2 regions of the Solibacillus cecembensis genome follow, and region 2 is predicted to be linked to the other one. Evidence: a T-box and tRNA genes for the amino acid it is inferred to sense, from the RefSeq annotation. Region 2 holds a T-box; the other holds one or more tRNA genes.
What was found. The T-box of region 2 lies ahead of serS (serine--tRNA ligase). A T-box ahead of a tRNA ligase gene usually reads a tRNA of that ligase, here a tRNA-Ser.
Positions count from the first base shown of each region.

Region 1: it encodes a tRNA-Ser, which carries the amino acid that the T-box ahead of serS (serine--tRNA ligase) is inferred to sense. The anticodon was not compared.

Region 1 is NZ_JBNNMF010000045.1:163-10,691, forward strand. It holds tRNA gene ACQKIH_RS21750 (tRNA-Val) at 1-23, shown strand, start outside; tRNA gene ACQKIH_RS21755 (tRNA-Thr) at 37-112, shown strand; tRNA gene ACQKIH_RS21760 (tRNA-Lys) at 119-194, shown strand; tRNA gene ACQKIH_RS21765 (tRNA-Gly) at 237-311, shown strand; tRNA gene ACQKIH_RS21770 (tRNA-Leu) at 318-406, shown strand; tRNA gene ACQKIH_RS21775 (tRNA-Arg) at 430-506, shown strand; tRNA gene ACQKIH_RS21780 (tRNA-Pro) at 529-605, shown strand; tRNA gene ACQKIH_RS21785 (tRNA-Ala) at 621-696, shown strand; tRNA gene ACQKIH_RS21790 (tRNA-Ser) at 708-800, shown strand; tRNA gene ACQKIH_RS21795 (tRNA-Met) at 840-914, shown strand; tRNA gene ACQKIH_RS21800 (tRNA-Asp) at 918-993, shown strand; tRNA gene ACQKIH_RS21805 (tRNA-Phe) at 1,006-1,078, shown strand; tRNA gene ACQKIH_RS21810 (tRNA-Ile) at 1,092-1,168, shown strand; tRNA gene ACQKIH_RS21815 (tRNA-Asn) at 1,175-1,249, shown strand; tRNA gene ACQKIH_RS21820 (tRNA-Glu) at 1,251-1,322, shown strand; gene ACQKIH_RS21825 (S-layer homology domain-containing protein) at 1,606-2,619, opposite strand; gene abc-f (ribosomal protection-like ABC-F family protein) at 3,027-4,667, shown strand; gene ACQKIH_RS21835 (S-layer homology domain-containing protein) at 4,875-8,570, shown strand; gene ACQKIH_RS21840 (AEC family transporter) at 8,682-9,617, shown strand; gene ACQKIH_RS21845 (FAD-dependent oxidoreductase) at 9,847-10,529, shown strand, end outside.
Region 2 is NZ_JBNNMF010000038.1:6,041-16,635, reverse strand. It holds gene asnB (asparagine synthase (glutamine-hydrolyzing)) at 1-931, shown strand, start outside; gene pdxR (MocR-like pyridoxine biosynthesis transcription factor PdxR) at 928-2,325, opposite strand; T-box leader at 2,480-2,692, shown strand; gene serS (serine--tRNA ligase) at 2,791-4,083, shown strand; gene ACQKIH_RS21145 (GNAT family N-acetyltransferase) at 4,145-4,579, shown strand; gene ACQKIH_RS21140 (YwaF family protein) at 4,574-5,260, opposite strand; gene tadA (tRNA adenosine(34) deaminase TadA) at 5,333-5,824, opposite strand; gene ACQKIH_RS21130 (deoxynucleoside kinase) at 5,989-6,621, shown strand; gene ACQKIH_RS21125 (deoxynucleoside kinase) at 6,624-7,292, shown strand; gene ACQKIH_RS21120 (sodium:proton antiporter) at 7,365-7,745, opposite strand; gene ACQKIH_RS21115 (RraA family protein) at 7,905-8,531, shown strand; gene ACQKIH_RS21110 (cation:dicarboxylate symporter family transporter) at 8,645-9,913, opposite strand; gene ACQKIH_RS21105 (response regulator) at 9,995-10,595, opposite strand, start outside.

The DNA.
Region 1 (10,529 bases), on a different contig from region 2:
TTCGAGCCCGTCATCCTCCACCATTTATTTCTAAATGCCGGTGTAGCTCAGTTGGTAGAGCAACTGACTTGTAATCAGTAGGTCGAGGGTTCGACTCCTTTCGCCGGCACCATTTAGAGAGCCATTAGCTCAGTTGGTAGAGCATCTGACTTTTAATCAGAGGGTCGAAGGTTCGAATCCTTCATGGCTCACCAGTTAATTTAATACATTGTCAGAATAAAAATTCTTAAGCATATGCGGAAGTAGTTCAGTGGTAGAACACCACCTTGCCAAGGTGGGGGTCGCGAGTTCGAACCTCGTCTTCCGCTCCAACATATGCCGGGGTGGCGGAACTGGCAGACGCACAGGACTTAAAATCCTGCGGTGAGTGATCACCGTGCCGGTTCGATTCCGGCCCTCGGCACCATTTTTATTTTAATAGATATTTTAGCGCCCGTAGCTCAATTGGATAGAGCGTCTGACTACGGATCAGAAGGTTGTGGGTTCGACTCCTGCCGGGCGCGCCATTATAAATTTAATTGACATGTTCGGAATGTAGCTCAGCTTGGTAGAGCACTTGGTTTGGGACCAAGGGGTCGTAGGTTCGAATCCTGTCATTCCGACCATTATTATCATTATATGGGGCCTTAGCTCAGCTGGGAGAGCGCCTGCCTTGCACGCAGGAGGTCAGCGGTTCGATCCCGCTAGGCTCCACCATATTTTATTTCGGAGGTATACCCAAGTTCGGCTGAAGGGATTAGTCTTGAAAACTAACAGGCGGGTTAAACCGCGCGGGGGTTCGAATCCCTCTACCTCCTCCATTTTTAGTAATAATTTTTAACAGAATAAAGTAATATTGTCGCGGGGTGGAGCAGTGGTAGCTCGTCGGGCTCATAACCCGAAGGTCACAGGTTCAAGTCCTGTCCCCGCAACCAAATGGTCCCGTGGTGTAGCGGTTAACATGCCTGCCTGTCACGCAGGAGATCGCCGGTTCGATCCCGGTCGGGACCGCCATTTTTTTATAATGGGTCAGTAGCTCAGTTGGTAGAGCATTAGATTGAAGCTCTAAGTGTCGGCGGTTCGATTCCGTCCTGACCCATCTCTTTTAAATGGGGCCTATAGCTCAGCTGGTTAGAGCGCACGCCTGATAAGCGTGAGGTCGATGGTTCGAGTCCATTTAGGCCCACCATATTTTTCCGAAGTAGCTCAGTGGTAGAGCAATCGGCTGTTAACCGATTGGTCGTAGGTTCGAGTCCTACCTTCGGAGCCATGGCCCGTTGGTCAAGCGGTTAAGACACCGCCCTTTCACGGCGGTAACACGGGTTCGAATCCCGTACGGGTCATAATAAAATACATTTTGTATTTAAAGCTGTATGTAAGCTCATAATTTGAGTTTACATACAGCTTTTTTGTTATCCAATTCCTAGGTATGGCATTACAATAACTGGATGATGAAAGCATATAACAGGTTAAGTAATAGATACAGTTAGTGAAGGAGATGTTTATTCAATTGATTGAACTATAAAGGTAAAATAGGAGCAAAATATTTTAAATATGGATAATGGATACTAGTGTGCTTGATAAAAAAGAAAAACCAGTAAGGATAAGTCCTCACTGGTTGCCATTTTATTTTACTTTTAATATGCCATTAAAGTTGGTTTCACGTTGACGTGAGCTGTCACAATCGTGTTCAATCGTTTTGATCGCATTGTTGTTTAGCTTTTGGAACTCAATGACACAGCGTTCACCAGCAACCGTTTCAGATAGCATCGCTTTTTTATCGGATATCACAGTTGCGTAACCTTGTACAAATCCCGTAGCATAGCCATCATATGTTTCATATTCTACGTAGAAATCCTTTTTAGAGGTAAAGGAAATCGTCAAATCCCGAAGGCTTGAATCGGCTTCTCCACGTCCGTATTTATAATAGTAGAAGTAGTTGCCATCCCAAGAGTTTTCTTTTGATACGGTTGACCAATCTTTACCGACTCGTAAGGAAGCATCCACAGTTTTGCGGGCAGCATTTGCTCTTACGTATAGCGGGAGAGCGTCTAAGTTTTCATAGCTATTCTCTGCATCCTCAGAAATATAGAAGTAGTTTTTGTTTTGTAAATTGTAGAAAAATGCAACGACTTGTGCGCGTGTTAAATTGTTCGAGGCACCGAAATATTTTGCTAAGTTGGTGTTTTCATATTTTGGATTTTGCCCACCAGAAATACTGTGGTCGAGTAAAAACTGAATGGATTGATTTAGCGTAGCATTGCCGTCTGCTACATGGGTAATTGCTTGTGCTACGAGACCACGGCTAACTGCACGTCCTCGAATATCATTATCAAAATATCCATTTATCGGTACTTGATAGGCAGCAAGTGTATTGTAGTAATGATCTGAAGCGGTTTCCTTTTTCGTGAATTTATTAAGTTCTTCTGAGACCGGTTCTAAATCAAAATAAGTAACTAAAATCTTCGCAAATTGCTGCTCAGTGACTGATTGAGTTGGGCGGAATGTGCCATCTGGATAGCCACCAATAATATCAAAATCATAGGCCCATTTAATCGCATCATATGCATAATGATGGGCTGGTACATCTTTAAATAAAGTTTTTGCAGCAGAACTCTTCGTATTAAATGAAAAACTCATAATCAAAATTAATAAAGTTAGAAAGTAGTAATGGTGTCGCCTCATGGAAAAGCCTCCTTAAAGTGATTAATCAAAATTGGTTTTATTTTACTGTAGCATGTTCCAAAAGTTCCCGCAATGATTGTCTCAGCTCATGACAACATCGTTTGAATTTGTTATAGTGAATTTATAAATGATCAAGGGAGTGACGGGTGGACGATGATTATCTAATCTTATTTTTGAGTAATTGAAAATTTTTTTCAAACAAAAAATAGGATTAGTATGCCCAAATTCCAATAATTTTGTATAAAAGACTTTTTGCTATGCGCTTTTTGGCGTCTTTTTATACAAATATGAACAGCAGCTAATCCTTCCAAATGAAAACTTTGGGGGGATTTTTTTCTTCCCAAATTGCGGAGGTAAGATATATGAGAGAATTATTGAAATTACAGCATGGAACGATGGAGTTAGCCGACCGAATTCTTTTCGAAAATGTGACTACTACAATAAAGCAAAGTGAGGTCATTGGTATTATCGGACGGAATGGAAGCGGGAAATCTACTTTATTAAATATAATTGCAGGAACACAAACATTTACGAGTGGTCAGCGAAAATGGCTTCAACCGGATGCCACTGTATATGTAGTGCAGCAAGAAGAACAGCATTTTCAGCCAGGGGAGATAATGGAAGAGGAAGCGGTGTTGCTCGCACAGTGGCAAGTGCCAGATGTTTCGTATGAGCTGCTGAGTGGTGGGGAACGATTGAAACGCCGATTAGCGAGGGGATTTGCGCAAAAGCCGCAAATTTTATTATTAGATGAGCCGACTAATCATTTAGATGTGGAAAGTATGCAAAATTTAATCGATCAAATTAAAACGTATCCGGGGACGATTATTGTTGTTTCACATGATCGGTATTTTTTGGATGAGGTGACGACAAAAATATGGTCATTGGAACAGCAGCAATTTATCGAGCAGCAAGGCAATTACTCGCATTATATGGATGTTCGGGAACAGCGTCGTCACACGCAGCAACGTGCATATGAAAAGCAGCAAAAGAAAATTGACACGCTGGAACAACAAATGGATGCGCTCACTTCTTGGTCGCAAAAGGCGCACCGTGATTCTACTAAGCAGGAATTTCCGAAAGAATATTATCGCACCAAGGCAAAACGTATGGATGCCCAAGTGAAGTCGAAGCGAAAAATGATTGAAAAGGAAATTGAGAAAAATAAAGTTGAGCAAGTGGCGAAAGAGCAATCGGTTAATTTTACATTGCAAGCGAATAGCAAGTTAGGAAAACGATTTTTACAGGCGAAAAATGTGTCAAAGTATTTTGGGGAGCGACGTCTTTTTGAGCAGGTTAATTTTACGATTTTGCATGGTGAGCGTGTGGCGTTAGTAGGGGCAAATGGAAGTGGGAAAACAACTTTTTTAAATATGGTTATAGGGAGAGAATCCTATGATGGCGAGCTGTCGTTTTCACCTACGACGAATATTGGCTATTTAACGCAGGAAGTATTTGATTTACCAGATCATCAAACGCCTGCAATGCTTTTTCATCGGGATAACTATGCAGACCGTGGCCTTGTGCAAAACTTAATGCGGCATCTTGGTTTTCAAATGGAGCAGTGGGAGGAACCGATTGCCCATATGAGTATGGGTGAGCGCGTAAAGTGTAAGCTCATGCAGTATATTTTAGAAAATCGGGATGTGTTGATTTTAGATGAGCCGACAAATCATTTAGATTTACCGTCACGAGAGCAGCTGGAGGCGACACTTGCGGAGTATAAGGGGACGTTGATTTTTGTTTCGCATGACCGATATTTTGTTGATAAATTGGCGAATATGCATTTGGTTATTCAAGATGGAGCGATTCAAAAGAGGGCAGTTGGTCAATCCAATACGCAAAAGGATACAAAGGAAGAGCAGCTATTGCATCTAGAAACGGCACGTCAGGAAGTGCTAGGGAAGCTAAGTTTCATGACGGCAAAAGATCCAAGCTATTCGGAGTTGGATACTCAGTTTTTAGAGCTGACAAAGCAAATTAATGCGCTTAAAAAAGGATGAATTTACGGAAGGTTGGATATTTCTAACCTTCCTTTTTTTGCGAATGGAAACACCCACGTAATGATGAGGAACAATCATAAAAGAAAATTCCAAATTTCATCCAATATGGTATTCTAAAACTAGTGATAAATGTCGATATAAAGAGTAATGACAATTATGTTTGTTTTAACGAATACATAAAGAAAATGAAGAGGGGCTGTTAACTAGATGAATCAATCTAAAAAAATACTTGCTGCAATGCTCGCAATTCCTGCGACGGTAATTGTTGCGGGACAAGTGCAGGCGGCGGAAGTAGTTCCGTTTGAAATTAAAAATGAATTTGTTGGGACTTCGACTTTTGCGGATGAAGTGAGTTTACCAACAATTACTGCTACAACAAGAGATAAGTTAAAAAGCGGTATTTTAAATGAGATGGATAAACTTACAAAAGGATTTACGATTACTTATACGGGAACGGATGTTGCAACGTATAAAACAGATATCGAAGCGATTTTTAAAGGTTTGAAAACGAATATAAACGGTACGACAACAACTGATACAGCTTCAATTGATAATACGATGTTGTACGGAATGTTTAATAATGTTCGTGTAAATCCTACGGAAACAGGTGATGGTACAGGTTCAGTGGAATTAGCGTTTTCTTTTAATTACTTTGCTACTCCAGAAGAATTGAAAAACCTCGACGCATCAGTAGATAAATTGCTAAGTACTACAGGTGATTCCATTTTATTGAATATTAATACTGATGCAGGAAAAGTAAAAGCAATCCATGATTATACAATTAGGAATTATTATATTTCATCAACTAATCATAATGTCGGGAAGTTTTTATCAGATAAAAATGGTTCTGCTCATATGTATGCACTTTGGACGTACAAGCTTTTAAAGAAAGCAGGATTAGAGGTTCGTTACGTATCAGGAAAGTCTGATAGCAACGAGCTACATTCATGGAATTTAGTACAAGTGAACAATGGGGGAAAACAGGAATGGTATCACTTAGATGTTGCTGAAAATGATAATTCAATTAAAGATAGTACAAATATTAAATACCGTTACTTCTTAGCGGATAATACAACGATAGGTAGTAAAATTGATTATGGTGCAAATGGTATTGATATTACGCAGTGGGGAAAAGCTTTCAAGGCATTTGAAAAAATTGAAAATCCCGTTCAAACGGATAAAGCCATGTATTATGCTGATGGGAAAAACAATGCAGAAATCAAAGAGCTTAAATTAGATAATCTATCTGGAACACCAACAACAATTGATAAGGACGCAAAATCCGGAGTTGGAAAGATACTTTATTATAAACATACAACAGGCGACAGTACGACAATTGATATAGAGTATTTATATTTTATTAATGACGCAGATAACAAAAATTTATATCAATATGATATTAATACTAAAAAGTTACAGTTAATAATAAAGGAACCAATTGACTCGATTTCAATAAAAGCGGACATGCTAGAATATACAATAAAAGGTTCGAAAAAAGAGATTGATTTAAATGAATTAAAGAATTTTGATAGACAAGAAGTAGATAAGGTCATAGATGCGATTAATGCTTTAAACTATAATTACACAAGTTTCGGTGATTTAGAAAGTGCCGTTGCATCAGCCGATAGTGCATTTGTTGAGCTAAAGGGTAAGCAAGTATTAATCCCAGATAAACTTAAAGAAAAGCTAGTGGAATTTAATAATACAGTTGGAAAAATTCAAGACATTCAAGATAAAATTAATAAGTTAAATATAGATTCTTCTAGGGAAGATATTTTAAAAGTAAGAGCTGAATGGAACAAACTTAATTCTAATTCAATCTATAGGGGTTTTGTTAATGACTCTAATTTACTTGATCAAGAAAAGCGAATTGAAGCTAAAGATTTAGAGGAACGTATCCAAAAAATAATCGAAGCAATCAATGGTTTATCAGATACCTCAACATATGCCGAGGTAAAACTAGTATATGATCAATATATCGCGCTTGCTGATGCTAAATCACAAGTTACAAATGCCGCAATACTCGAAGCATTATGGGCAAAGGTAGGTACAGAGAAAGCTGCCATCGACCGCGTCAACAAATTAATCAAGGACCTTAACTCAAAATCAACAAAAGATCAAATTCAAGCAGCTCAAGATGCATACGACGCATTGCCTGAATCTTCACGAGCATTAGTAGTGGACTATGAAAAAATTGCACAGCTATTGGCAGAGCTCGATGGTAAGGAAACCGAACTTGCTGACAAAGAAGCGGCTCGTTTAGTAGAGGAAAAGATCCTTGCACTGAATGATGAATCTACGCCAACAGCCATTGCAGAGGTGCGTGCGGCATACGAAGCGTTAAATGAAAATGCGAAAAAATTAGTGTCCAAAAAGATGTTAGATTTACTTGTCTCTTATGAAAATAGCATGAAAGAACAGACGGACCAGGCGAAAAAAGAGGCGCAAGTCGTTATTGACCGCATTAATCGCATTACAAATAGCTATACAGAAGCTCAAATTAAAGATGTTCGACTGGCGTATAATGCGCTTAGTGATTTGGCGAAAACGTATGTAACGAATTTACAAAAATTAATCGATGCGGAAAGAAATATTTTATATCAAAATACCGTTGTTAAAGAGGCAAAATTACAAGCTGCAGCATTTGATGCCTATATGGCGAATATTAGTCGTACCTCGTCCACAGCGGAAATTGCGAAGGCGCGCGCGTATTATAATTCATTATCTTATGAGGCGAAAAGACATGTCAAAACGTATGAAAAATTACGTCGCCTTGAAACGATGTGGAATGACCCAGATTATTTAGGGTTAATTTTTACGTACTATCCAGATTACATTAACGCGATTAAACCAGGGGGCATTGAACTAGAGAAACCTAAGTATGACTCGTTGTATATTCCAGATGATTCGAGTTCCTTTGCTTATTCACAACCAGATACGACGTGGTCACCATATGAGGAAATGGCTTATTATAACGGTCGATATACGACAAAGATTGAGGCTTCACAAGTTAAGAATGTAGCAGATAAGACGATGATGTTGACAGCGGAAGGAATCGAACTATTAATTCCGACAGCGGATATTAAAGGGACATCTGCAGCGGTTGGAGTGTCTATGACTGTAGACAATGATAAATTAATTATTAGCTTTACAGAAGGACAAGCGGCGCAAGTGTTTTCAGACTTTGTCGAGATTCGAATCCCAATGCGTACATTAGATGGGACTTCATCAATGGCTGTGCAACGTACCGATAATAATGGGACAACACCAGCAAGCTATAAAGTAGAAGGCTCTAATTTTGTTATTCGCACAAAAATAGGCGGGACTTTTACAGCGAGCAATAGCAAAACAACGTATTCGGATTTAGCATCAGCGAGCACGAGTGCGTCAGGTATTCGTGAATTAGCGAAGCGCGGCATTACGTATTCAACATCAGGTAAGTCAGTCATTCCGAATAAAAGTGTGACACGTGCTGATGTTGCGACATTACTTGCGAAAGCGCTCGATGTTTCAAGTACGAAAGCGACAAAATATAACGATTTAAAGTCGACGGTATCTTCAAGCTATGTACAAGGCTTATTAGAAGCAGGTGTTATGAGCGGAGTGACGGCGCAGCAATTTAGTCCGCATAGTGCAGTGAGTCGTCAGGAAGCAGCGATTATCATAGCCAATATGTACCGCTATTTAAATCAAGATTTGTCACTTGCTTATAATGAATTAAAGACAAATTTTAGAGACGTTTCTCATTTAACATATGAAGCGCGTCAAAGTATCGCGATTTTGGAATTATTCGATGTTGTGGATGGCACTGCTTCAAGTCAATTTAATCCAGAGCAAAAGTTAACGAGAGCACAGTTTGCCGAAATGTTATACAAGGCATTAAACGCAATCGAGTATTTATAATCTTCACTACAAAAGCACAGCGGTTTATACGCTGTGCTTTTGCATTTGTAATTGTCTAATCATATAATATTATATAGAAGAATATGGATATATTTTTAGGGAGGTTGCGTTGTGGAATATTTATCAATGATTTTTTTCAAAATTGTTGCGCCTATTTTAATACTGCTTTTCATTGGCGCAATTTTGCAGAAGAAGTTCAATTTTAATTTAAAGGCATTGTCCCATTTAATTACGTATTGCTTCATGCCAGCAGCGGTCTTTATTAATATTTATGAAACGTCGATTGAAGTAAGTGTAATCGGGCAAATTACACTCTTTATCGTACTTTTTATGGGGAGTCAAATGCTATTGAGTCACTTGTTAGCGAAGGTCCTAAAGCTGGAACGAAAAGAAGCAGCGGTATTTAAAAACAGTGTCGTGCTCATCAACTCAGGGAATTATGGTATTCCTGTTGCGCAAATGATTTTTGCTACGAACCCGATTGGTGTAGCAATTCAGGTCATTATGGTAATTTTCCAAAATATGGTGACGTATACATATGGGTTATACAATTTAATTTCCTCTACGAAGTCTGGCATCGCGATAGTCCTCGATTTTTTGAAGATGCCGATTGTGCATGCGCTTATTTTAGGTGGGGTACTTAATTACTTGAATGTACCTATACCAGATACGTTTAGCATTCCTCTAGAGCATATTGCAAATGGCTTTGTGGCGGTTGCATTAATTACACTTGGTGCGCAACTTTCGCAAATCGAAATACGGTCGATGTTTAATAAAATGATTTTTGTCAGCTGCTTTACACGTTTATTGGTTGGACCTGCTATTGCATTGCTTGTCATCTTTGCGCTTGGATTGGATGGGGTAGTGGCACAATCTTTATTTATTGCTAGTGCATTTCCAACGTCACGTAATAGTGCAAGTCTCGCTTTAGAATATGATGTCGAATCGGATACAGCGGCGCAAACTGTTTTATTTTCAACGATTATTAGTTGCCTCACAGTGACGGTCGTTATTTACATGTCGAATTTTATATTTGTGTTAAATTAAGAGATTTCCAATTAAATAAAAATGAATGGTATAGAAATTACAAGCGTAAAACACAATTTCTATACCATTTTATATTTTTATATGATGTTTTGATTATATTCGACATTTCAAGTCAGTTAATTATTAAATTAGCATAAAATGAGATAATTTATGTTGAAATTTTCCGAATAATACAACATAATTGTTTTTGATAGCATTACTATCATTTCATAAAAGGGGAGAGAATGCGATGCAAAACATTCAATGGGAGAAAGAAGTAGATGTAATCGTTCTAGGGACAGGGGGCGCGGCATTATCGGCAGCAATTGCAGCGGCGGATAATGGTGCATCTGTGTTAGTACTTGAAAAAACGCATCAAATTGGTGGTACAACGGCTTATTCTGGCGGTGTACCATGGGTTCCATTAAATCACTATATGAAAGATCAAGGCTTCTCGGACAACCGTGAGCAAGTAATTGCATTTATAAAACGATTAACTCTCGGTCGTGCGGAAGAAAGCATGATTGAGCGATTTGTAGATAAAGGTCATGAAATATTCAAGTTTTTAGATGAAGAAGCGCAAGTTCGTTTTAAAACGCCAAAAACTTATCCAGAATATTATCGAAATTTAGATGAAGCATTAAAAGATGGGACACGTTCACTTGATCCGGTACCGTTTGATTTAAATTTAATTGGCGACTGGGGCATGCATTTGCGCCAAAATCCAATTTTCCCACCACTAACATTGGAAGAAGGCGGTGCGATTGGTGGTATTGATTTCACAGTAGTTGCGGAACGTATGCAAAACAATATTGTTACAATGGGGCGCTCACTAGTTGCTTCTTTATTTAAAGCATGTTTGGATCGCGGTGTTGAGACATTATTAAATACTGCGGGTAAAGAGCTTGTAATGGGGGAAAACGGAGAAGTGAT
Region 2 (10,595 bases):
AGGGAATGCGTTTCAAGTATCACAAGATGGCTACTGGATAGAGAAGATGCAACAAGCTTTCCAAACAAAGCACCAAGAAATCATACTTAAACAAGACCAACTAGTGCAATCATTAAAAGATGTTTTATATATGAAGGATATGCCAAGTATGGCCGATATCGATGGGTCACTGTATTTATTTTGTAAGGAAATTGGTCGTGATTTTACCGTTGCTTTATCTGGTGAATGTGCAGATGAGGTATTTGGTGGCTACCCTTGGTTTCATGAGCAAGAGGAACAGCAACACTTCCCGTGGCTCCGTTCAACAAAGGAACGCCAACAATTATTAACACCGCTTTGGCAAGACCGGCTTAAAGTTGCGGAGTATATGCACAATAGTTACGAACAAACTGTAAAAGAAATGCCTCATTTTGTTGGAGATGCTACAGAAGTTAAACGCCAGCAATTATTTTATTTAAATAATATGTATTTCATGCAAACGTTAATAGAGCGTAGTGATCGTATGAGTATGGGAGCGAGTATCGAGGTGCGTGTGCCTTTTGCAGACTATACCGTTATGGAATACGTATGGAATATTCCTTGGGAAATGAAGATGGCTGGAGGAATGGAGAAGGGCATTTTACGACGTGCTTTTGAAGACATCTTACCAAGAGATGTGGTCTATCGTAAAAAGAACCCCTATCCAAAAACGTATCACCCAGCGTATACAATAGGCGTGCAGCAGGAATTACGTACTATTTTAAATCACAAAAAATCTGTGCTCCACGAGTTATTTAATCAAGAAAAACTGCATCAGCTTCTTGAATCAGGAGGGAAATCTTTCACAGTTCCATGGTTCGGACAATTGATGGCAGGGCCTCAATTAATCGCCTATTTAATTCAGTTGCATTATTGGTTTGACCACTATGAAATTGAAATTGTGCCGTTTTAATTCCTTTTTTGAATACCCCAACAAATCATTAATTGTTGAATGTAATCTTCTAATAATGTTAGTGGAATATTGCCAAAGCCTAATAAAAATACACGTTCACGAGACTGATTTGCAGTTAACGTATAGTTTGATAACGGGGCAATGTGTATTCCCTGTTTTAAAGCAATGTCATGAAGCTGTTGTTCAGTTTGGTGATGTGGTACGGAAATGAGTAAATGCGTCCCTGCTGCATCCCCTGAAATATGGACTTCAGGAAACTGGCTAGAAAAAATTTCAATTAACTTATCATGCTTTTTCCGATAAATTTTGCGCATTCGATTTAAGTGCTTTGAAAAATGACCGTCTTTCATAAAGCTTGCTAAAATATGTTGCTCAAACCGAGGGACGGTTGCCGAATAATGCGTAAAATCAGTTTGATAACGCTTCAGCAATTCAGGCGGTAACACAAAAAAGGCTACACGCAGCGATGGCATCAGTGATTTTGTGAATGTACTTAAATAAATGACGCGTTCATTTTGGTCGAGTCCTTGCAGGGCAGGAATTGGTTTTCCGGTATAGCGAAATTCACTATCATAATCATCTTCAATAATGTAACGATCAGGTGCTTGTGCAGCCCATTTCAACAGCTGTGTGCGCCGATTGGCTGACAGAACGGCCCCTGTTGGGAATTGATGTGAAGGGGTCACATAAACTAAATTTGCCGCCGTTTTCTGTAATTCCTCAATAATGAGTCCATCCGTATCAATGGGCACAGGGATAGCGCGCTGCTTTAGCTGATCTCGATGAATTGGTGAGTAACCCGGATTTTCTAGAGCTAACTTTGCATGATCATCAAATAACTTTAAAATCATGGGCAGCAGTTGCTCTGTACCTGAACCAATAACAATTTGTTCAGGGGTGCATTTAATGCCGCGTGATTGATGTAAGTAGTTGGCGATTTCAATTCGTAATGCCAACTCTCCTTGTCGCTCACCGGTTTGTAATAAATGCTTAAAAGGCGTATCGAGTACATCTTTTGCATATTTACGCCAAATCGTAAAAGGGAAGGAATTTTCATCGATTTGAGCAGATGAAAATTCGATTGCGTATGTAAGTCTTTCTTTCGGCGTAGTAAGGATTTCAGCATTCACCCTCGCAATAAACGGAAGCTCATCAATCTCCTCGACAAAATAACCAACACGCGGCTTAGACATAATATAGCCCTCTGCTAGAAGTTGTGCATATGCTAGTTCGACTGTTGTTTGACTTATGTTAAAAAAATCAGCCAGCTCCCGTTTGGATGGTAGACGAACACCGACAGCTAATTGCTGCTTAGAAATGGCATTTTTTATACCAATATAAAGTTGTTCATATAGTGGAATACTATTTTCTTTGTATAATTGAAAATAAAGCATAAAGATTCCTCCCTTTTTGACTGTATTTAAATACTATATTTTTAATAACTGAACAATGTCAGAAAAGTATAGCATAAACCACTTTTGTTCGGATTACTTTAGCAGAAACTTGCCAAAATGCGATGTATATAGTACAGTATGGTTAAATTTATAGTTGAATTCGATGATAGGAAGTAGTAGTGAGTATGTTTTTTCAAAGAGAGTCAGCGGTTGGTGGAAGCTGATAAAAACACTTGTGAATCCGTCCTGGAGATGCGAAGTTGAAGTTTTTTAACTTGGCCGGCTTACCAAAGTCGTTATTTAAGTAAGTGGAATAGACTTGTTCTATTCAATTAGGGTGGCAACGCGGGTAGCTCTCGTCCCTTTCATTAGGGATGGAGGGCTTTTTTGTGTTCAATTCGCTAATACACTAACGTATTGAAGCGTAAAAAATCATCAATTCAATTGACTTAGGAGGAAGAAAATATGTTAGATATTAAACGTGTTCGTGATAATTTTGAAGAAGTGAAAAAAATGCTTCTGACGCGTAATGAAGATTTAGGTAACTTAGATAACTTTGAACCACTAGACAAAAAGCGTCGTGAGTTAATTGCTAAAACAGAGGAATTAAAGGCTGAGCGTAATAAAGTATCAGAGCAAATTTCTGTCATGAAACGTAATAAAGAAGACGCAACTGAAGTAATAACACGTATGCGTCAAGTTGGCGATGAAATTAAAACGCTTGATACGGAGTTAAATGCAATTGAAGAAGAATTTAAAGATATGATGATGCGTTTACCAAACATTCCACATGAATCTGTACCAGTAGGAACGGAAGAGGACGATAATGTAGAAGATTATAAATGGGGGAACGTACCGACATTTGATTTTGAAGCAAAAGCACACTGGGATATCGCAAAAGATTTAGATATCGTGGACTTTGAACGCGGTGCAAAAGTGGCGGGTAGCCGATTCCTATTTTATAAAGGATTAGGTGCGCGTTTAGAGCGTGCGTTAATTAGCTTTATGATGGATTTACATGCAGATCACCACGGCTATACAGAAATGTTGCCACCACAAATCGTTAATCGCGATAGCTTAACAGGAACGGGTCAATTACCGAAATTTGAAGAGGATGTATTCAAACTGGTGCGTGAGGAAGATGAAGTAGACTTTTACTTAATCCCAACAGCAGAAGTACCGGTAACTAACTATTACCGAGATGAAATTTTAACGGTAGACATGTTGCCACAAGCCTTTACAGCGTACAGTGCAAACTTCCGCTCAGAGGCAGGTTCAGCAGGTCGGGATACGCGCGGATTAATCCGTCAGCACCAGTTTAATAAAGTCGAATTAGTACGTTTTGTTAAACCAGAAGAGTCTTATGAGCAGTTAGAATTATTAACAGGTCATGCTGAAAAAGTATTGCAATTATTAGGTTTACCTTACCGCAAATTAAAAATGTGTACAGCAGATTTAGGTTTCGTTGCTGCTAAAAAATACGATTTAGAAGTATGGATTCCAGCGCAAGATATGTACCGTGAAATCTCATCTTGTTCAAACTTTGAAGATTTCCAAGCGCGTCGTGCCAATATTCGCTTCCGTCGTGAGCCGAATGCAAAACCAGAATATGTACACACATTAAACGGTTCAGGTCTAGCAATTGGCCGTACAGTAGCAGCACTTTTAGAAAATTACCAACAAGCAGATGGTTCTGTTATCATTCCAGAAGTATTACGTCCATACATGGGTGGCGTAGAAGTCATTTCAGCAAAATAATGAGAAGGGGGCTCTTTTACAAAGAGTACCCCTTTTTTTGAACAGTAGGAAGGGGAATGAAATGGAAATCCAGTTATTTCAACAAGAAATACCAAAATCTATTTTAGACGGTATTCAACAAGTACATCGAGCAGTTTTTGATGGGGCAATTTTGAAGGGAGAAAAGCTCGAGCAAAAGTTAAATTTATTAGCTGTCATTGCTTTGGAAGAGGGCATTGTTGCAGGGTTCAAATTGGGATATGAGCAGCCAGATGGGGTATTTTATAGTTGGCTTGGTGGGGTTCACCCACAATTTCAACAACGTGGTGTTGCAATGAAATGTATGACAGCACAGCATGAATGGTGCAAGAAGCATGGTTATAGCCGCGTTCGCACATATGGTCGCAATGAAAAGAAAGCAATGCTAATTGTGAATTTAAAAGCAGGCTTTGAAATCATCTCAACATTTACCGATGCAAAGGGCCGTCATAAAATTGTATTTGAAAAGGCATTATAGCTCTTTTCGTTTGAGTAACGGTGCGTATGCTATGCACCAATAGATTAATAGAACGAATGCTAAGCTAGCTAAATAGCCAGATGCGCGGAATGCACTAAAAAGCCATTGTAGCGGTGTACCTGAAACAGGCCGATTTAAAAACATAAAATTCGTCTGAAAGTAGCTATTATATATATATATGGGTGGTACAGTGAGTGCTAAAAATACGACCGCTCTCCATAAATCTTGCCATCGTAAATCAAGTTGCTCCATTACGAGTAATGGGATAATAAAAGCGAGCAGTAATGCGTGAAATAAGAAACTGTGCACATGGAGAAAACTCCCTACTGGATCAGCTGTCCAACCTGGAAAAAGGAGTGCAATGGCAGCACCAGGAAGTGTTAAAGCATACAGTAAAGTTGCAGTCGTCCGACTTCCCAAATAAGCATGCCAACCTGTGATGAAAATGCCGAGCCCACATAAATGCAGTGGCGGACTCCAGTAGGAATAGCTCCCTTGGACAAGTAAAAAGAGTTGCTTAGCGCATTCTAATAAAAGTAATAGCCAAAAAATAAATTTCAAATAAAGTTGTTGATTTACTATATTAGAAAACTTATAAAGATATATTAGAAAAATTAATACAAGTAATATACTAGCAAGCCACATAATATGAGTGGTGTCGAATAATGTAAATCCGTTCATAGAAAGCCTCCTATTGATGGGGGAAGAAGAGTTGTGAATTATCACCATCTAATATTAAGTATGCTTTAGTAGTTATTCTTTTCTTAATCGTTTTTCAGCTTTTTTCCGTTCACGCAATGCGCGGAAAAAGTCAGTTAAAATTTGTCCACATGCGTCTGCTAAAACGCCTTCTGTTACTTCACATTCATGATTAAATCGCGCATCGTTTAACAGTCGGTACAACGAATCAACGCAGCCCGCTTTTAAGTCACGTGCGCCGTACACAACGCGTGGAATTCGTGATTGTAATATAGCGCCAGCACACATTGGGCAAGGCTCCAGTGTGACGTAAAGGGTCGTCTCTTCTAAGCGCCAGCTCCCGATTTTTTTACAAGCTTCCTGAATTGCCATACTTTCTGCGTGCGTTAATGCATTTTGTGATGTTTCTCGTAAATTGTGTGCACGTGCAATAATTTCATCTTGATAGACGATGACTGCACCGATTGGCACTTCTCCTAGCGCAGCTGCTTTCCTTGCTTCTTCTAGTGCTACTTCCATATAATATTGGTCTTTATTGTTTATCATCATGTGTAATTGCTCCTTTTCGTTAATTGTAGCATGGCTTTGAAATGCAGGCTAAAAATTAAAGGAAATAGGATATGTACTTTTACAAATTGAATTCTTTTGTTGTCGCCTATTCACTATGATAGAATGAAAAGCACTGACTATATAGAGAAGGGGGACTTCTAGTGTCTGAGCCATTTATAACAGTAGAAGGTCCGATTGGTGTGGGCAAAACGTCGTTATCAAAAGCAATATCAGAGGCGTTTGGATACCATTTATTAAAAGAGATTGTGGATGAAAATCCGTTTTTAGGGAAGTTTTATGAGGATATAGATGAGTGGAGCTTTCAAACAGAGATGTTTTTCCTATGCAATCGTTACAAGCAACTTTCGGATGTTAATCATATTTTAGAGAAGCAACGTTCAGTCGTAGCGGATTATCATATTTTTAAGAACTTAATTTTTGCGAAACGAACATTAAAGCCGACTGAATATGAAAAGTACGAGGCCATTTATAACATCTTGACGAAAGATATGCCAAGACCGAATATGGTCATTTATTTGCATGCGAGCCTTGATAAAGTGATGGAGCGAATTGCCATGCGCGGTCGTGAATTTGAGAAAAATATTTCACGTGATTATATGGAGCAACTATCAGAGGATTACCATGAATTTATTGGTCGCTTTGAGAAAATGCACCCAGAAATACCTGTTATTCATATCGATGGGGATGCGCTTGATTTTGTGAAAAATGAAGCAGATTTGCAAAATATACTAAAAATTATTGAAAAAAAGTTGCAACAAAGGAGTTTGCGGTAATCATGAATTTACGAGAGAAATACAATATCCCAGCAAATGCAGTTATTACGATTGCAGGAACAGTCGGTGTTGGAAAATCCACGATGACAAACGCGTTAGCAGAAGCGTTACATTTCCGGACATCTTTTGAAAAGGTAGATACGAACCCTTACTTAAATAAATTTTATGAGGATTTTGAGAAATGGAGCTTCCATTTACAAATTTATTTTTTAGCAGAGCGTTTCAAAGAGCAAAAGCGTATTTTCGAATATGGTGGAGGTTTTATTCAAGACCGTTCAATTTATGAAGATACGGGGATTTTTGCAAAAATGCACTATGATAAAGGGACAATGACGCCGACAGATTACGAAACGTATACGAATTTATTTGGCGCGATGGTAATGACCCCTTATTTCCCTCATCCCGATTTACTTGTTTATTTAGAAGGCCCAATGGATGATGTCATTGGACGAATTCAAGAGCGCGGGCGTGAGATGGAACAACAAACACCACATGTATATTGGGAAGAGATGCATAGTCGCTATGAAAATTGGATCAACGACTTCAATGCTTGTCCAGTGCTGCGTATAAATATTAATGATTATGATTTAATGGAAAACCCAGAGCAAGTGGATCATATTGTGGCACGGATTGGTCATATGCTGGCACAAACGAGTCATTTAAGAAAGTAATATAGCTTGAATAAAAGGTATTTTGATCTCACATTCAAAATACCTTTTTGCGTTATTCGAAAAGGTATTCGCTCATTTTAATATAAATACAGCGAGTATAAGTGGAACGGTAATGAGCAGAAAAACAAAGAAACTCCATATAAGCTGCATGCCACTGGACATATTTTTTGGTTTGATACTGAATGATTCATACAATTCATTGATGGCCCGCTGCTCTTTTTCGAATAGCATGGATTGGAACTTATTATAATCTTCAATATAAGAGGCGGGATTATCAAAATGAAAGCGGATGGCGCGTATATCATCGGTTACTTCTTTTTCTTTATGGAAATAAGCAATAGTAGGCGCAATCCCCCCTGTTAATCGGGCGACGACATCAATATCGAAAGTAGTCATTTTATAAATAGGCATGCCAGCGTCATTAATTGACTGTTGAATTAGTGTATTGTTCATACATGAGCCCCCTTTTATATGTAAATAGTATTCCCCAAAAGGAGAATGTTGTAACGGAATTTTCAGAAAAATATTGCAATGAAAAAGAGTTATCTATTATGCTAAGAGGTAATTACAAATTTTGGGGTTTGTAAAAGCATATGAAATGGGGATGGAAATATGACGACAGTAACAATGTTAGAACAACGCTTACTCGCACTACCAACAACGGCAATTTCTGATGCAACAGGGGGACACACAAATGTGGATGCATCGATTAAGCCGTTAGCTGATCACTTTAAAATAGCGGGACGTGTAGTAACAGTGCGCTTGCCAGACGGGGAAAATGGGGCGGTGCTAGAGGCGATTAGTAAGGCGGAAAAAGGGGATATTTTAGTAATTGATGCAAAGGGTAATACGAATCGTGCGGTTGCTGGCGATTTTGTTATGCAGCTTGCACAAGGTGTAGGTGTACAAGGCTTTGTCGTAGATGGTGTAATTCGTGATTTAGCAGCAGCGAGGGCCATTGACTTTCCGATATTTTCATTAGGGACAACAGTTGCAGCGGGCAATAAACATGGTGGCGGTGTAGTAGGGGGAGCGATTTCCTTAGGTGGTGTCGTTGTCCAATCGGGCGACTACCTTATTGGAGATATTGATGGGATTGTCATTATCCCACAAGCAGATATTGAGCAGGTAATCCAAGGGGCAGAGGAAAAGGTTGCAAAGGACGAGGTGCGTGAACAACAAGCATTACATAACGGTGAGCAATCAATTCGTGCATATTTGGCGAAAGTGTTAACTTGATTCAGCAAATTTACATGAAAAACGCACCATTCCAACGTAAAAATTGGAATGATGCGTTTTTCATTTTAGACATCTACGTTTTCGATATTGCTAAGCGATGTCCTTTTACTAAATTATTTTAAATAAGTTGCTTGATATTCAGCAAATTGCTTTTCATCAAAGCGTTTTTCCCATTTCGCCATAACAAGAGCAGCAATTGTATTCCCAATAACGTTTACAACTGTACGTCCCATATCTAAAATACGGTCAATACCTGCGATGAATGCTAAACCTTCAACCGGAATACCAACAGTACCTAATGTGGCTAACAGTACAACGAATGAAACGCCTGGTACACCTGCGATTCCTTTTGACGTTACCATTAACACAAGCATTAATGTAATTTGTTCGATGATTGATAAATCAATACCGTACATTTGTGCAATAAAGAGCGCTGCAATTGCTTGGTAAAGTGTTGAACCATCCAGATTGAATGAGTAACCAGTTGGAATAACAAATGAAACAATATCCTTTGGTGCACCCATTTTTTCTGTTTTTTCCATGAGGCGAGGTAGTACAGTTTCAGATGATGACGTCGTAAATGCTAGTAATAGCTCGTCTTTAATCATACGAATTAATTTAAAGATGTTAATGCCGAAAATTTTCGCCGTTGTCCCTAATACAACGATAACAAAGAAGATCATTGTCCCATAAACTAGGAGAGCTAATTTTCCAAGTGGGACAAGTGAGGATAACCCAAATTTGGAAACGGTAATACCAATTAATGCAAATACGCCAAATGGAGCGAATTTCATTATTAAGTTTGTCACCCAGAACATCGCATCGGCGGTTCCTTGGAAGAATGCAAGAACAGGCTTACCTCGTTCTCCAATCGCGGCAACACCAAGACCGAAGATGACAGAGAAGAAGATAATCGCAAGCATATCGCCTGAAACCATTGCATCGAAAATGTTACTCGGTACAATATCAACTAAAATATGCAATGGACCTTGATCTTCTTGCTGAGCAGATGTTTCTTCATACGCAGAAATATCTGACTTTTCTAATTGGCTCATATCAATACCAACACCTGGTTGGAAGATGTTCGCTGCTAATAAACCAACAATAATAGCTATTGTTGTAATAACTTCAAAATAAATAAGCGTTTTTCCGCCAAGACGACCTAATTGCTTTATGTCACCAGTACCAGCGACACCGACAATTAAAGTCGAAATAATAATCGGTACAACAATCATCTTAATTAAGTTTAAGAAAATGTCACCAATAGGTTGTAAGTATGTTTGTATGTTAGCGTTTCCATAGAATACAGCACCTACAATTATTCCTAAAACTAAACCGATTAAAATTTGCGCGGCTAAGCTAAGTTTAAACTTTTTCAACATATAGTTCCTCCTAATAAAATTAGATTTAGGACTAGCCTAAACCAATTCTATAAGATAAATACAGAATCCGACAAAATCCGACTAATCTGCTTTACTAATTATTTCTGAATATAAAACCTGGATAAACTTTTTTATGTTGACCTTTGCTTTTCGTTGTCCATTATTTTCTATTTGTTGCATTAAGTATCGGATATCCGTTAAGTCAAAATAGCGTGGTGTATAGTATTCGAATTCGGAATTTGTATAATCGACGATGCCGAGATTCGCTAAGTTAATCATGCTTGCCAAAATCGTACGTCGCACACGTTGTTCAATTGCTTTACTTTCTTTTAAAACATCATCAGGTGTATTTTTAGTGAGCATAGCCACTTTTTCGTAAATTTCTTTCAATGGTGGAAGAGGTGCGATTTTGTGCTTATCAATGAGCAATTGTTCAATAATTTGAATGATATCCTCACTTCCAATCTCTCCAACGATCCCCATATCATTTAAAATTGATTGAATATGGTCGCGCGATGTTTTTTTTGTATTTTTAACATCAGGCACTTCAAAGTTCGTAAGAGATTGCCGAATGGCCATAATTGAATTTTTTAAACGATGCTTTTCTTCCGTCCGTTTTAGCACCATTTGTACCTCGACTTTATTTATAGGTTTATGAATGAAAAACTCGATTCCTTTTTCG